One region of the Exiguobacterium sp. s57 genome, then DNA from elsewhere that is predicted to be linked to it. Evidence: a T-box and tRNA genes for the amino acid it is inferred to sense, from the RefSeq annotation. Region 1 holds a T-box; the other holds one or more tRNA genes.

Region 1 (6,648 bases):
CATGGACGAGCGCGATATATTCACGTTTGATCGTCTTGTCTTTCAATTGACTCGCAAGTGATTCATGGGCCAAATCATTTTTGGCGACCATGAGGAGTCCCGTCGTATCCTTATCAATTCGGTGTACGATTCCCGGACGCTTCACACCATTGATACCTGATAGGTCATCACAATGTCCGAGCAGGGCGTTGACGAGCGTTCCGGACGTGTGACCGGCTGCAGGGTGAACGACCATCCCTCGTGGCTTATTGACGACGATGACGTCTTCGTCTTCATATACGATATCGAGTGAAATTTGTTCAGGCAACACTTCTAGTTCTACCGCTTCCGGTATGTTCACTTCAATCTCATCGCCCAATTGGAGCTTATAGTTCGGTTTGACGGCAGTACCATTAACGAGTAATACCCCTGTCTTTATCCATTCTTGTACTTGCGAGCGTGACCACTCTCCACGGTCACTTACCCACTTATCAATCCTTGCCTTTTCATCGGCGACAAAAGTATAGGATTCCATTACGATTGTCCCCTTTCTTTGTGTAATTTTTCTTCAAATAAAATACCAATAACCATCAAAATGACACCGAACGTGAGCGCCATATCAGCCACGTTAAAAATCGGGAAGTTGTAGCCAAACGGATACGTGTCGACAAAATCGACGACTTCGCCACGAAACAAGCGATCGATAAAGTTACCGATGGCACCGGCCAACAATAATCCGACGCTATATCCAAGAAGTTGATACCCGTTCACCTCTTTGTGTAAGAAGTATACCAAACCGGCGACGACGAGAATCGTGATGATGAAGAAAAACACCATCTGTCCTTCTAACATCCCCCAAGCCGCTCCCTTATTGCGATAAGAAGTCCAATACAACAAATTCGGGATGACCTCAATTGATTGACCAATCGTCATCGTCTGTACAACGACCCATTTCGTTAGTTGGTCGAGCAAAATCAAGATGAAGGCCAATCCATAATATCGTTTCATATACGTCTCCTTTCAAGCCGTTAAGAAACCGGAGTGGGGACGCCACTCCGGTTCGTCTTAACCGATTACTGATGCACAGCGTGGGCAAAGCTCAGGATACTCTTCGTTTTGTCCAACCTCTGTCGAGTACGTCCAACAACGTGCACAAGCGGCACCATCTGCTTTCATGACTGTGATTTTCGTCGTCGCATAATCAACGTCTGCCGTCTCAGCCCACTCCACTTGTGATACTTGAAGCAGTTGGCTTACGTTGTCGATTGTATTCAACAAGCCGGCAGTCTCGGCTTTCGGTGCAAGAATCAACTTCGCCTCAAGCGGTTTCCCGATCAGCTTCTCGCCACGTGCGATTTCGATCGCTTTGAGGACATCGTCACGGAAGACGAGGAATTTCGACCATTTCTCTAACAACGTTTTCTCGTCAGTAGTCAACGCATCGACTTCTTCAAGATCAGTCAAGAAGATGCTTGCTTCTGACTTCCCAGGAACCTCTTTCCACGCCTCGTCAGCAGTGTGTGGAAGGATTGGCGCCAACAGTTTTGTCAAGAGGACGACCGCATCGTACATGACCGTCTGAACGGCACGACGACGGAGATCGTCTTCACGCTCGATATACAAAATATCTTTTGTGAAGTCAAGGTAGAACGATGACAACTCGTTGACGCAGAAGTTATGAACGAGATGGTACACGGCCATGAAGTCAAATTCATCGTAGGCTTTAACAACTTTCGCCTGCAATTGCTTGAGCTTCGTTGCCATGAAACGGTCCGCTTCCGGCATATCTTCAAACGCGACACGCATCGATGGTTCAAAGCCGTTCAAGTTTCCAAGAAGGAAACGGATTGTGTTACGCATCTTCCGGTAAACTTCTGATACTTGTTTAAAGTTGTCATGTGACGCACGTACATCAGACTGATAGTCGACAGATGCGACCCAAAGACGTACGATTTCAGCACCGTACTGCTTCACGAGATCGTTCGGTGCAATGGTGTTACCAAGAGATTTCGACATTTTGCGTCCGTCCCCATCAAGAACGAAACCATGGCTCAAGACGTTACGGTACGGTGCTTTTCCTGTCGTCGCAACAGCCGTTGAGAGTGATGAGTTGAACCATCCGCGGTATTGGTCAGATCCTTCAAGGTAAAGATCTGCCGGACGACGAAGATTTTCACGTTCTTCTAACACACCGGCATGGGATGACCCTGAATCAAACCAGACGTCCATGATGTCGAGTTCTTTACGGAATTCTCCGTTCGGGCTGTTCGGATGTGTGAATCCTTCCGGAAGAAGATCTTTTGCTTCTCGCTCATACCAAACGTTTGAACCGTGTTCACGGAACAAGTTTGCGATGTGATCGATCGTCTCGTTCGTGATGATTTCCGTTCCATCTTCCGCATAGAAGATTGGGATCGGAACACCCCACGCACGCTGACGGCTGATGACCCAGTCTCCACGGTCACGAACCATGTTGTAAAGACGAGTCATTCCCCATTCCGGGACCCAGTTCACTTTTTCGACTTCACGGAGCATATCCTCTCGGAAATCTTTAATTGAAGCGAACCATTGCGGTGTCGCACGGAAGATGACCGGTTTCTTTGTACGCCAGTCATGTGGATACGAGTGTTTGATGAACTTTAAGTTGAGCAAATATCCATTCTCCTCAAGTTTCATCCCGATTTGCTTATTTGCATCCTCGTAGAATAGCCCTTCGTATCCAGGTGCTTCATCCGTCATATATCCACGGTCATCTACCGGACAAAGGACATCTAAGCCATATGCTTGTCCGACGCGATAGTCGTCTTCCCCGTGCCCAGGAGCTGTGTGGACGAGTCCTGTCGCATCCGCTGTGACGTGATCGCCAAGGACGACGAGTGACGTGCGTTCATACAACGGGTGTTGTGCCGTCATGTACTCGAAGTCACGTCCATTCCAAGAACCGCTCACTGTGTAATCTGACCATCCGAGCGCTGTCGTCACTTCTTCGACAAGCGTCTCAGCGACAATATAACCTTTTCCTTCATGTTCGATGCGCGTATACGTCAACTCATCACTCACCGCGATACCAAGGTTCGCCGGGATTGTCCAAGGTGTCGTCGTCCAGATGACAAAGTGATCGTTTGACGTCAACGTATCTTTCCCATCTACGACACGGAATGCCACGTAGATTGCTGGTGACTTTTTATCATAGTATTCAATTTCTGCCTCAGCGAGTGCCGATTCAGAAGATGGTGACCAATAGACAGGTTTTTTCCCTTTATAGATATAACCTTTTTCAGCCATCGTTCCGAACAAGCGAATCTGTGCAGCCTCATACTCAGGAAGGAGGGTGATGTATGGATTTTCAAAGTCTGCGAGAAGACCGAGACGTTTGAATTGTTCACGTTGCGAATTCACTTGCTCCATTGCATACTCCGCACACTTCTCTCGGAATTCAGCGACCGTCATCTCTTTACGGTTGACGCCTGCTTTTTGAAGGGCATTCTCGATTGGAAGTCCGTGTGTATCCCAACCTGGAATCATTGGAGACTGATATCCGTTCATCCCTTTGAAACGAACGATGATATCTTTTAATACTTTATTCATCGCGTGTCCCATGTGGATGTCGCCATTCGCGTATGGAGGTCCATCATGCAAGATGTATTGTGGTTTCCCAGCATTTTTTTCTTGCACCTTGTTATAAAGGTCCATGTCTTCCCATTCCGTTTGCATCGCTGGTTCGCGTTTTGGTAAATTCCCGCGCATCGCGAATTCAGTGTTTGGCATTAAAAGCGTGTCTTTGTAGTTCATCGAAACTCCTCCATCAACATTTTTTAGAAAACAAAAAAAACCAACCCATCCCTGATAGGGACGAGTTGGTTGACTCGCGGTACCACCCTACTAGCCTCACCTCAAATGAGACCGCTCTCGGTAACCGATAACGAGGTCAGGCGGACACGCTTACTCAAGTTCAGCGTGACAACTCATAGGGGATACCGATTCGAGTCTTTCTCTTAGGCTCTCACCGCCCCTAAGTCGCTTCGTAGGTATGACTCGATCGACGCGTCCTACTCAACGTGTTGATCATTTATCCATGTTGTTCTTCATTCTGTGTGACTTCGTCGTCATTATACGCAAGTTCAGTTCTATCGTCAAGAACCGTCTGCACAGGCGGCTCGCCGACAATCATTTCCCACTCCGTACTATTGAGGAGCTCCATTTGGGCATCTACGAGGACACGGAAACGTGTACGGTATAACTCAACCTTTTTGAGCATTTGAACGACTTCTCGTTCAGCAAGTTTCTCTTTTCGGGCTGCTTCTTCTTCACGGGCGTACGCCTCACGCTCTGCTTGTTTCAAAATGAGGCTCGCTTCTTTTTGAGCGTTGTTCTTCACTTCTTCCGCAGCTTCCTGTGCAACGATAATCGACTTGTTCAACGTATCTTCCATCGAGGAAAAGTAGTCAATGCGAGCTTGCATATCGTTGACGAGTTCTTCATACCGTCGATTCTCACGAATCAATAGTTCAAACTCTTTAATGATTTGATCTAAAAATTCATTGACCTCATCGATGTCGTACCCACGAAAACGGGAAGAGAATTCTTTATTATGAATATCAATCGGTGTCAACGCCATTCGACTTTCCTCCTAAAATTCAACGTATGGTGCCATACTGTATTTTAATTTTTTCACGTTTGGTCGAACCTAGAATTTCCATCAATTTGATGCGACCGTGTCCACGAACGGATAGAAGGTCGTCTGGTTCGAGAATGAAGCTCGCATCTTCAATGACTTTATGATTTACTTTGCAGTCGCCATGTTTGACGAGTGCTTGTGCTTTTTGACGGGACATGTTTAGAACCTCGCTCACAACCGTATCAAATCGTAAAGAAGAAACGATACCAAATCCTTCGATCCATTCAATTGTCGGAACGACAAGAATCTCGTCTTGCTCAACGGAGGAAATGCGAACTTTCGCTTTTCCGACACGATCCAAATTCATTTCGATGAATCCGACTGATTCACGCGTCGTCGCAAATTGTACAATCTCATCTTGAAGGACGACATCTCCAAACTTTTGACGTTTCAGCCCTGCATTGAGTAAGGTTCCCGTCACTTGTCGATGCGTCAAATCCACAAACTTTGTTGGGTATTCGATACGTCGGATTTCAATTTCAAAATCATGAGGATTCAGTTCATAGTAATCCGGCGCCAAAATAAGTCGACACCTTTCTGCGCCTTCGAATCCGCCATCACTATGCATAACAAGTTGATTACCGACAATCTGTTTGACGATTTGTTGTTCACGCGGGTCTAAAAAGTCCGTCAATTTCAACACATAACTACTCTCGACTTGTTGCACCCAGTCGAGCACTTGTTCGACGAACGCCCGTTCACTTGGTCTGTAGTGGTCATAGACGCTCATACATCACCCGAAAATCGCAGCAATTCCGGCTTGTGCCATACGAAGCACGAATAAAGCGACGATTGGAGAGATATCAAGCATGCCACCAATTGGTGGGATGATTCGACGAAACGGTGCCAAGAACGGTTCACACAAAGCCGATAAAATTTGACCAAACTTTGATTCACGTGCGTTCGGGAACCATGATAATAAGATATAGCCGATGAGAATCCAACTATAGATGCCAAGTAAATCACTCAACGTGTTGCCTAAGGCAGGAATTACATTTTCCATTCAGTTACCACCCTTTACTGTGAAGTTCATCCTCCGAGATCAAGTTTGAGATTGAGCCAGTCAATTCGACGTTGTTCGGAGTACACAGAATCGTGTTATGTCCAATCGAAGTCATCGACCCTTCCAATGCATAGACAACACCTGAAAGGAAGTTGACGACTTGACGCGATTGTTCTTTTGACATGCGTTGAAGATTGACGATGACAGCACGGTTTTCTTTTAGTTGATCACTAATGTCCTGTGCTTCAGCGAACACACGCGGTTCAGCCAATACGACTTTTGAACGTTCTTTCTTTTTCGTATTTAACGCGACGAGGTTATTCGCTGATTTTGGACGATCCTCTTGTTTCATGACCGATGTTTCAGTCGTTGAAGGAGTTGCTGTATTTGCGACGGCATACTCTTCTTCCTCATATGTGCTGTTCGGATCTTCCTCGAGTCCAAAGAAATCTTTCATTTTGTTTTTGATTGACATAACGGATTCCTCCTTAAGATATATTATTGCACAAGTACGGTACCAATACGAACAAACGATGCGCCCTCTTCAATTGCGATTGGATAATCGTTTGACATCCCCATCGACAGTTCCGTGCAAGGAGCGTGATCGTATCCTTTTGCCGTCACTTCATCACGTACATGGCGTAAACGACGGAACGTCTCACGAAGGATTGTCTCTTCTTCCGTGAACGGCGCCATTGTCATCAACCCAATGATTCGAATATGAGGATACTGTTTACAATTCTCGATGAATGGCATGACTTCCTCTATTTCAAGCCCATGTTTTGAATCTTCTCCTGACGTGTTCACTTGAACGAAACAATCAATTCTTCTGTTTGCTCGTTTATCAATCTCTGATGCGAGTGACAACCGATCTAGAGAATGAATGGCTGCGACGTGATCGATGATTTGTCTCACCTTGCGCGTCTGTAACGTACCGATAAAATGAAATCTCGCATCTTTCGGCAAGTTTTCGACTTTTTCGAGCAAT
Region 2 (6,648 bases), 640 kb from region 1:
AGTGAGCCAGAGAAGAGCGGGCCAGACTCTGTGATTCCGACATGGAGTGGATAGTCGAATGTCTTCGCAGCGAGCGTGTACGCTTCGAGTGCGAGATTCACGTCAGACGCTTTGAGCGAGATGATCGTGTTGTAGAATCCAAGGTCCTCGAGAATCTTGACGTGGTGCATGGCACTTTCAACCATTCCTTGGGCAGTCGGATAACCATACTTTTCAAGGAATTGTTTTTCTAATGAGCCGGCGTTGACACCAATCCGAATTGGAATCCCTTTTGCTTTTGCTGCGTTTACGACAGCTTCTACTTTCTCACGGCGACCAATGTTACCCGGGTTGATGCGAATTTTATCGACGCCACTTTCAATCGCTTTTAAGGCAAGCTTGTAATCGAAGTGAATATCGACGACGAGCGGGATGTTGATGCGGCTCTTGATTTCAGCTAATGCGTCAGCTGCACGTTCGTCTGGACATGCCACGCGAACGACTTGGCAACCAGCTTCTTCAAGACGTTTGATTTCGGCGACTGTCGCCTCGACGTCATGTGTTTTCGTTGTGGTCATAGATTGGATAATGACTTCGTTAGATCCCCCGATAATCAAGTTACCGACACGAATTGGACGTGTTAATGAACGATGCAAAATTTCTGACATATACGTAATCTCCTTCTTTTGGAAAGAATCCAATCGATTTAAGATGATAAGGTTTCTTCATTATCATAACGAAAAGAATGTGAAAAAGCATCTAGGATGCGTAACGGATGTGTGCTCTTTACAAACTATAACGTTATCTTAACATCTACTTCATAATTTTCCACCGTCTCAAGACCGATATATAGGCGAGATTATAAAAAGAGGTGGCACACGTGAAGTGGAATTTCAAACGACATCTAATCAAAAAAGTCAGAAATGAAACCAAGAAAAATAAACGTCTAAAAATGGCACACCGTCTTCAATGGACACTGATGCCAATCGTCCTTCTTATCTTCATCCTCACATTTAGTTGGTTCGCACTAAAATCTGAACAACTGTTGTCAGCGGAGATTGAGCAACGTCTCCTGCGAGAAGTCACGGTTATGCGAGAATCAATTAAGACCTCATACAGTGCCTATGTCGCTAACGAGAAACAATTGAATCGTTCACTGAAGTCTACCTATATGCAACAAGCATCGATCTTATCGGGAGATGAGATGGATGCGGCTCAATTTTTAGTGAATGAGCAGTCGGTCGTGCAATTGACAGGGAAGAAAGGAATAACGGCAGACAGTTCTATAGAAGATATCTTTGAGAATTCTAAATCGGAAGTGATAGAAACAGAGCGATTATTAATTGCTTCCGTACCGATTCCTGAACTGAAAGCAGATTACGTTCTTGTCGTCACGAAAGAATCTGTTCTCGGTTCGATGAGTGAGTTACGGAGGCATATCGTTTACATCTTATTGATTGCGATGATTGGGATGACCTTTATGTTTACACGGTTCATTCACCGTGAAGTAAAGTCATTAAGTGTTCTAGCCAATTCGTTACGTCGCGCTGTCGAGTCGCGCCGATTCGACTATGTAATGCTTGGAGCAAAGTCAAAGGAAATACATATGTTAGAAACGGAATTCAATGCGTTCATTCATCTGTGGAATCAATCGATGACAATGATGGGGAAAACTGCAATAGCATTTAATAAGAGCTTGCCAGTCTTCAAACAAGAGCTATTGAACAGTCACCATCAAGTGGAACAGTTTAGAGAAGTCGCAGCCACTGTAGAGTCTACGAGTCACTCTTATCAATGTGTGACAAGCGGGTCTTCATCTAAAATGAGAGAAGTGACACAACAAATTGAAATGCTCGAACAACAAATTACAAGTGTGGATGAACGAGGGAATCGATTAAAATCAATTTTACATGAAGAGCTTGAAACATTCTCTGCAGTGAAAGAAGTCAGTGCCTATGTCGAGCGTCAAGTTGAGTCCATTCAGCAAAAGCTTATGGAAAGTGAAGTGAACTCTTCAAAGGCAGATGAAGCGCTAAAGAGTATCCTCTCCGTCTCGACAGCGACAAAAATGCTGTCATTAAACGCATCAATCGAGGCGGCACGAGCTGGAGAACACGGCAAAGGATTTGCTGTCGTTGCGAATGAAGTGGGCAACTTGGCCAAAATGACAAATGAGGCCACGCTTCTAGCGGTCAGTGCCATTGAAGCGCTGAACATAGAACGAACAGACTTGCTATCTGAAGTCAATGACTTCATTGGGGAGATTCACCTTCTAAAAGGTGCCGTCGATCGTGTCGAGGCTGGTATCGAGACGATTGATCACGAGATTAAAGTTCAGCTAGACGAGTTTCAGGAGATTACTGTTCATACCTCTAGTACAGGGGAGCGGCTCGTTCAATTGATGGAATCGAATGAGAAGTTACGAGAAATCAGTTCATTGCTTGAGCGGAAATTGAGTGATTTAAATGAAGGGGTAGATCGTTGGTCGAATGTTCAACGCTCACTACAAGATGCTGGCACGAACTTAGGAGACCAAAGTGAGGCACTGAATCAAACACTTGAGGAATTGTCACCGACATAAACAACGTCGAGCGTTCAAGAGGACGCCCGACGTTGTTTTTTTTGTGGCACTTTCGTCAGAGGATAGATAACATACCCTAATCCAATAATCAAACCAATAACTATGAAATTTGAATTGATATGATACAACGTGACTAACAGAACAGTCGGCACAAGAGTCATCGACACGGCATATGGCCAAGATTGACGATAGGGCAACATATTTTTTGAATAGATTTTCGTAAACAATTGGACGAATAAAGCAATGATGGATACCCAAATCAAATAGAAAAAGAAGATTGCGAAGCCGTGTAAAAATAGCCACATCGGAATAAAAAAGTCAGGACGAATTACTAAAAAATCTAACGTAGTGATGACAAGCGTCAGAATAAAAGCTGCGCCCATATAAGCATGTAGTGGCGCAAGACGAAGTCGTAACACTTGTTTTGAAGGGACTAGACTTGAGCGGAGAAACGTGAAAATCGTGGATAACATATAAAAACTCCAATCTGTTATATTACAAAGACTCATAAATAGACAATTTTGGTACAGCGTTTTAATAAAACTTTTACATAAAACGTGTTTACATGAAGATGCCGATGAAGGCATAATGAGTAGGGCATTAAAAACCAAGCAAATCCAACCAATTCTTAATTAAAAGGAGTACAAAAATCGTGGAATACAATTTGCAAGAAATGTTATTCATGTTTTTTGGAGGTCTAGGGATCTTCCTCTTCGGGATCAAATCGATGGGAGACGGACTCCAAAAGTCTGCAGGGAATCGCCTGCGAGACATCCTTGATAAGTATACAACGAATCCTTTCCTCGGTGTACTCGCCGGGATTATCGTTACAGTATTGATTCAATCTTCTTCAGGTACTACCGTTATTACGGTCGGGCTGGTCAGTGCTGGCTTCATGACGCTTCGTCAAGCAATTGGAGTCATCATGGGTGCAAACATCGGTACAACGGTCACGGCATTCATTATCGGATTCGATGTCGGTGAATATTCGCTTCCGATGATTGCAATCGGTGCAGTCCTGCTCTTCTTCTTTAAGAAAGAACGTTTTCAACACCTTGGACAAGTCATCTTTGGTCTTGGGGCACTTTTCTACGGTCTTGAGTTGATGGGAGACGGGATGCGTCCACTTCGTTCAAGTGAGTATTTCATCGACTTGACACAATCTATGAGTGACAATCCGTTCCTCGGAGTCATCGTCGGTACAGTATTTACTGTCATTGTACAATCATCTTCCGCAACAATTGGTATCTTACAAGAGCTATATGCTGGAGGGTCAATCGACTTAGACGCTGCACTTCCAGTATTGTTCGGTGATAACATCGGAACAACAATCACAGCGATTCTCGCATCAATCGGTGCATCGGTTGCCGCACGACGTGCAGCAGCAGCGCACGTCATCTTCAACTTGATTGGTACGACAATCTTCATGATTTTGTTAATTCCTTTTACAAATTATATCTATTGGATTACAGACTTCTTAGCAATTGAAGACAAGATGCAAATTGCATTCGCACACGGTACGTTCAACTTTGCCAATACGTTCATTCAGTTCTGGTTCATTGGTTCGATTGCTTGGCTCGTGACGAAAATGGTTCCTGGCGAAGATTCAATCGTTGACACGAAAGCGCAACACTTAGATCCAATCTTCATTCAACAGTCACCATCGATTGCCGTAGAACAAGCAAAATATGAAGTCATCCGCATGGGAGATTTCGCAAAACTTGGTCTTGATGAAGCGCGTAACTATTTGACTACAGGCGACAAAAAACACTCTGAAAAATCAGCTCATATCGAAGAAGCGTTAAATTCGTTAAATGCCAAAATTACTGATTATCTCGTGAAATTGGCCGCAGTTGATTTGACAGAACAAGAATCACAAGAGCACAAGACACTCATGCATGCAATCAACGACATCGAACGCATTGGTGATCATGTTGAAAACATCATTGAGTTAATCGACTATAAGACAGCTACGAAAGTCACACTGTCGGCTGATGCTCAAAAAGAATTGACTGAAATGTATGACCTCACACGTGAAACGTTAGAGAAATCACTTCAAACGTTGGCGAGCAGTGATATGGTCGAGGCACGTAAAGTCATTGAAATGGAAGCGAAGCTTGATATGCTCGAGCGTCAATTCCGTAAAAACCACGTCGTCCGCTTGAACAAAGGGACTTGTGATGGACAAGCAGGTATGTTCTTCGTTGATATGCTCTCAAACCTTGAGCGAATCGGTGACCATGCGATGAATATCACAGAAATCACACTAGAAGATGCAAACGAAGTAACCGTATAAGAACTGGGCACTCCAAATGAATTTTTGGAGTGCTTTTTTCTGTTCGGTAAGGAATTTCCCTTGACACTCTAAAATATATTCAGTATATTATTACTGTATAACAACATGGCGGTGTAGCTCAGCTGGCTAGAGCGTACGGTTCATACCCGTGAGGTCGTGGGTTCGACTCCCTCCGCCGCTATTTATAAGGACCCTTAGCTCAGCTGGTTAGAGCAGACGGCTCATAACCGTCCGGTCGTAGGTTCAAGTCCTACAGGGTCCATTTTCCGACAACTTTCATTTTGTGAAAGTTGTTTTTTTGTTTTCAATCTAATGATCGTGGGTAAATACTCGTTAGCATTTTGTTTTTTGAAAAATATGAAATGAGGCGAACAAAATGGAACGAAATCACACCATGATGCAGTTTTTTGAATGGCATGTTGAGGCAGACCAAAAACATTGGAAGCGATTAAAACAGAGAGCAGAAGTCTTAAATAAAGCTGGAATCACGGCCCTTTGGTTACCACCTGTTACGAAGGGACAAAGTGGTGAGGACACTGGTTATGGTGTTTATGACTTGTACGATTTAGGAGAATTTAATCAAAAAGGGTCAATCGCCACGAAATATGGAACGAAACAAGAACTACTCGAAGCAACAGCGTATTGTCAACAAGAGTTAGGTATGCAAATTTATATGGATGTGGTCATGAACCATAAAGCAGGCGCGGATGCAACCGAGAACTTTGAAGTATTAGAAGTCGATCCGAACGACCGAACAAAAGTATTGTCAGATGAGCCGTTTGAAATTGAAGGTTGGACGAAGTTTGATTATGAAGCTCGAGACGGGAAATATTCGAATTTCAAATGGGACTACACTCATTTTAACGGAACTGATTATGATGCGGCGACTGACCGTTCTGGTATTTACTTCATCGTTGGAGAGAATAAGCGGTGGAATGATAACGTTGATGACGAATTCGGTGTTTATGATTACCTCATGTTCGCAAATATCGATTATCACCACCCAGATGTGCGTGAGGAAGTGTTGAACTGGGGTAAATGGTTCATCGAGGAAACAAAATGTGACGGATTCCGTTTGGACGCAATTAAGCATATCAACTATGATTTTGTGAAAGAGTTCAGCCAAACGATGCGAGAAGAGAAGGGGGATGAATTCTATTTAGTCGGGGAGTTTTGGAAATCAGACCTCGATGCGTGTCGAGCATTCCTTGATAACATCGATTATCACGTCGACTTGTTCGATGTTCCCCTTCATTACAATTTGCATCGCGCATCGCAAGAAGGGGCTTCATTTGATATGCGAACGATTTTTGATGACACACTCGTTCAGTCACACCCCCTTCATGCGGTGACATTCGTGGATAATCACGATTCCCAGCCTGAGGAGGCGCTTGAATCGTGGGTAGAAGAATGGTTTAAACAAATCGCTTATGGTCTCGTCTTGCTTCGTAAAGATGGGTATCCTTGTGTCTTCTATGGAGATTACTACGGTATTGACGGACCACACCCGACTGATGGCATGAAACTTGCGATTGACACGCTCCTATATGCTCGTCGTGAAAAAGCTTACGGCGACCAGGATGATTACTTCGATGAGTCGAATGTCATTGGATGGGTTCGCCATGGGGCAGAAGAGATTGAACGTTCAGGATGCGCCGTTCTCATTTCAAATTCCGATGAGGCTGAAAAGAGAATGTTCGTTGGTGAAGAGCGCTCTGGAGAAACATGGGTCGATTTGACGAATACCTTAGAGGACAAAATTGAGATTGATGATGAAGGATTTGGGGTATTT

The links. A T-box is a leader RNA that pairs with one kind of tRNA and senses whether it is charged. The one in region 1 lies ahead of ileS (isoleucine--tRNA ligase), so its partner is inferred to be a tRNA-Ile.
Region 2: it encodes a tRNA-Ile, which carries the amino acid that the T-box ahead of ileS (isoleucine--tRNA ligase) is inferred to sense. The anticodon was not compared.

What each region holds. Positions count from the first base shown of each region.
Region 1 covers NZ_JACSKR010000001.1:49,186-55,833, reverse strand. Annotated here, with positions in the region: gene KNO98_RS00305 (RluA family pseudouridine synthase) at 1-514, opposite strand, end outside; gene lspA (signal peptidase II) at 514-987, opposite strand; gene ileS (isoleucine--tRNA ligase) at 1,045-3,771, opposite strand; T-box leader at 3,825-4,045, opposite strand; gene KNO98_RS00290 (DivIVA domain-containing protein) at 4,049-4,597, opposite strand; gene KNO98_RS00285 (YlmH family RNA-binding protein) at 4,617-5,387, opposite strand; gene KNO98_RS00280 (YggT family protein) at 5,391-5,660, opposite strand; gene KNO98_RS00275 (cell division protein SepF) at 5,665-6,135, opposite strand; gene KNO98_RS00270 (YggS family pyridoxal phosphate-dependent enzyme) at 6,159-6,648, opposite strand, start outside.
Region 2 covers NZ_JACSKR010000001.1:689,201-695,848, reverse strand. Annotated here, with positions in the region: gene ispG (flavodoxin-dependent (E)-4-hydroxy-3-methylbut-2-enyl-diphosphate synthase) at 1-647, opposite strand, end outside; gene KNO98_RS03615 (methyl-accepting chemotaxis protein) at 860-2,560, shown strand; gene KNO98_RS03610 (hypothetical protein) at 2,575-3,033, opposite strand; gene KNO98_RS03605 (Na/Pi cotransporter family protein) at 3,213-4,856, shown strand; tRNA gene KNO98_RS03600 (tRNA-Met) at 4,964-5,037, shown strand; tRNA gene KNO98_RS03595 (tRNA-Ile) at 5,045-5,118, shown strand; gene KNO98_RS03590 (alpha-amylase) at 5,233-6,648, shown strand, end outside.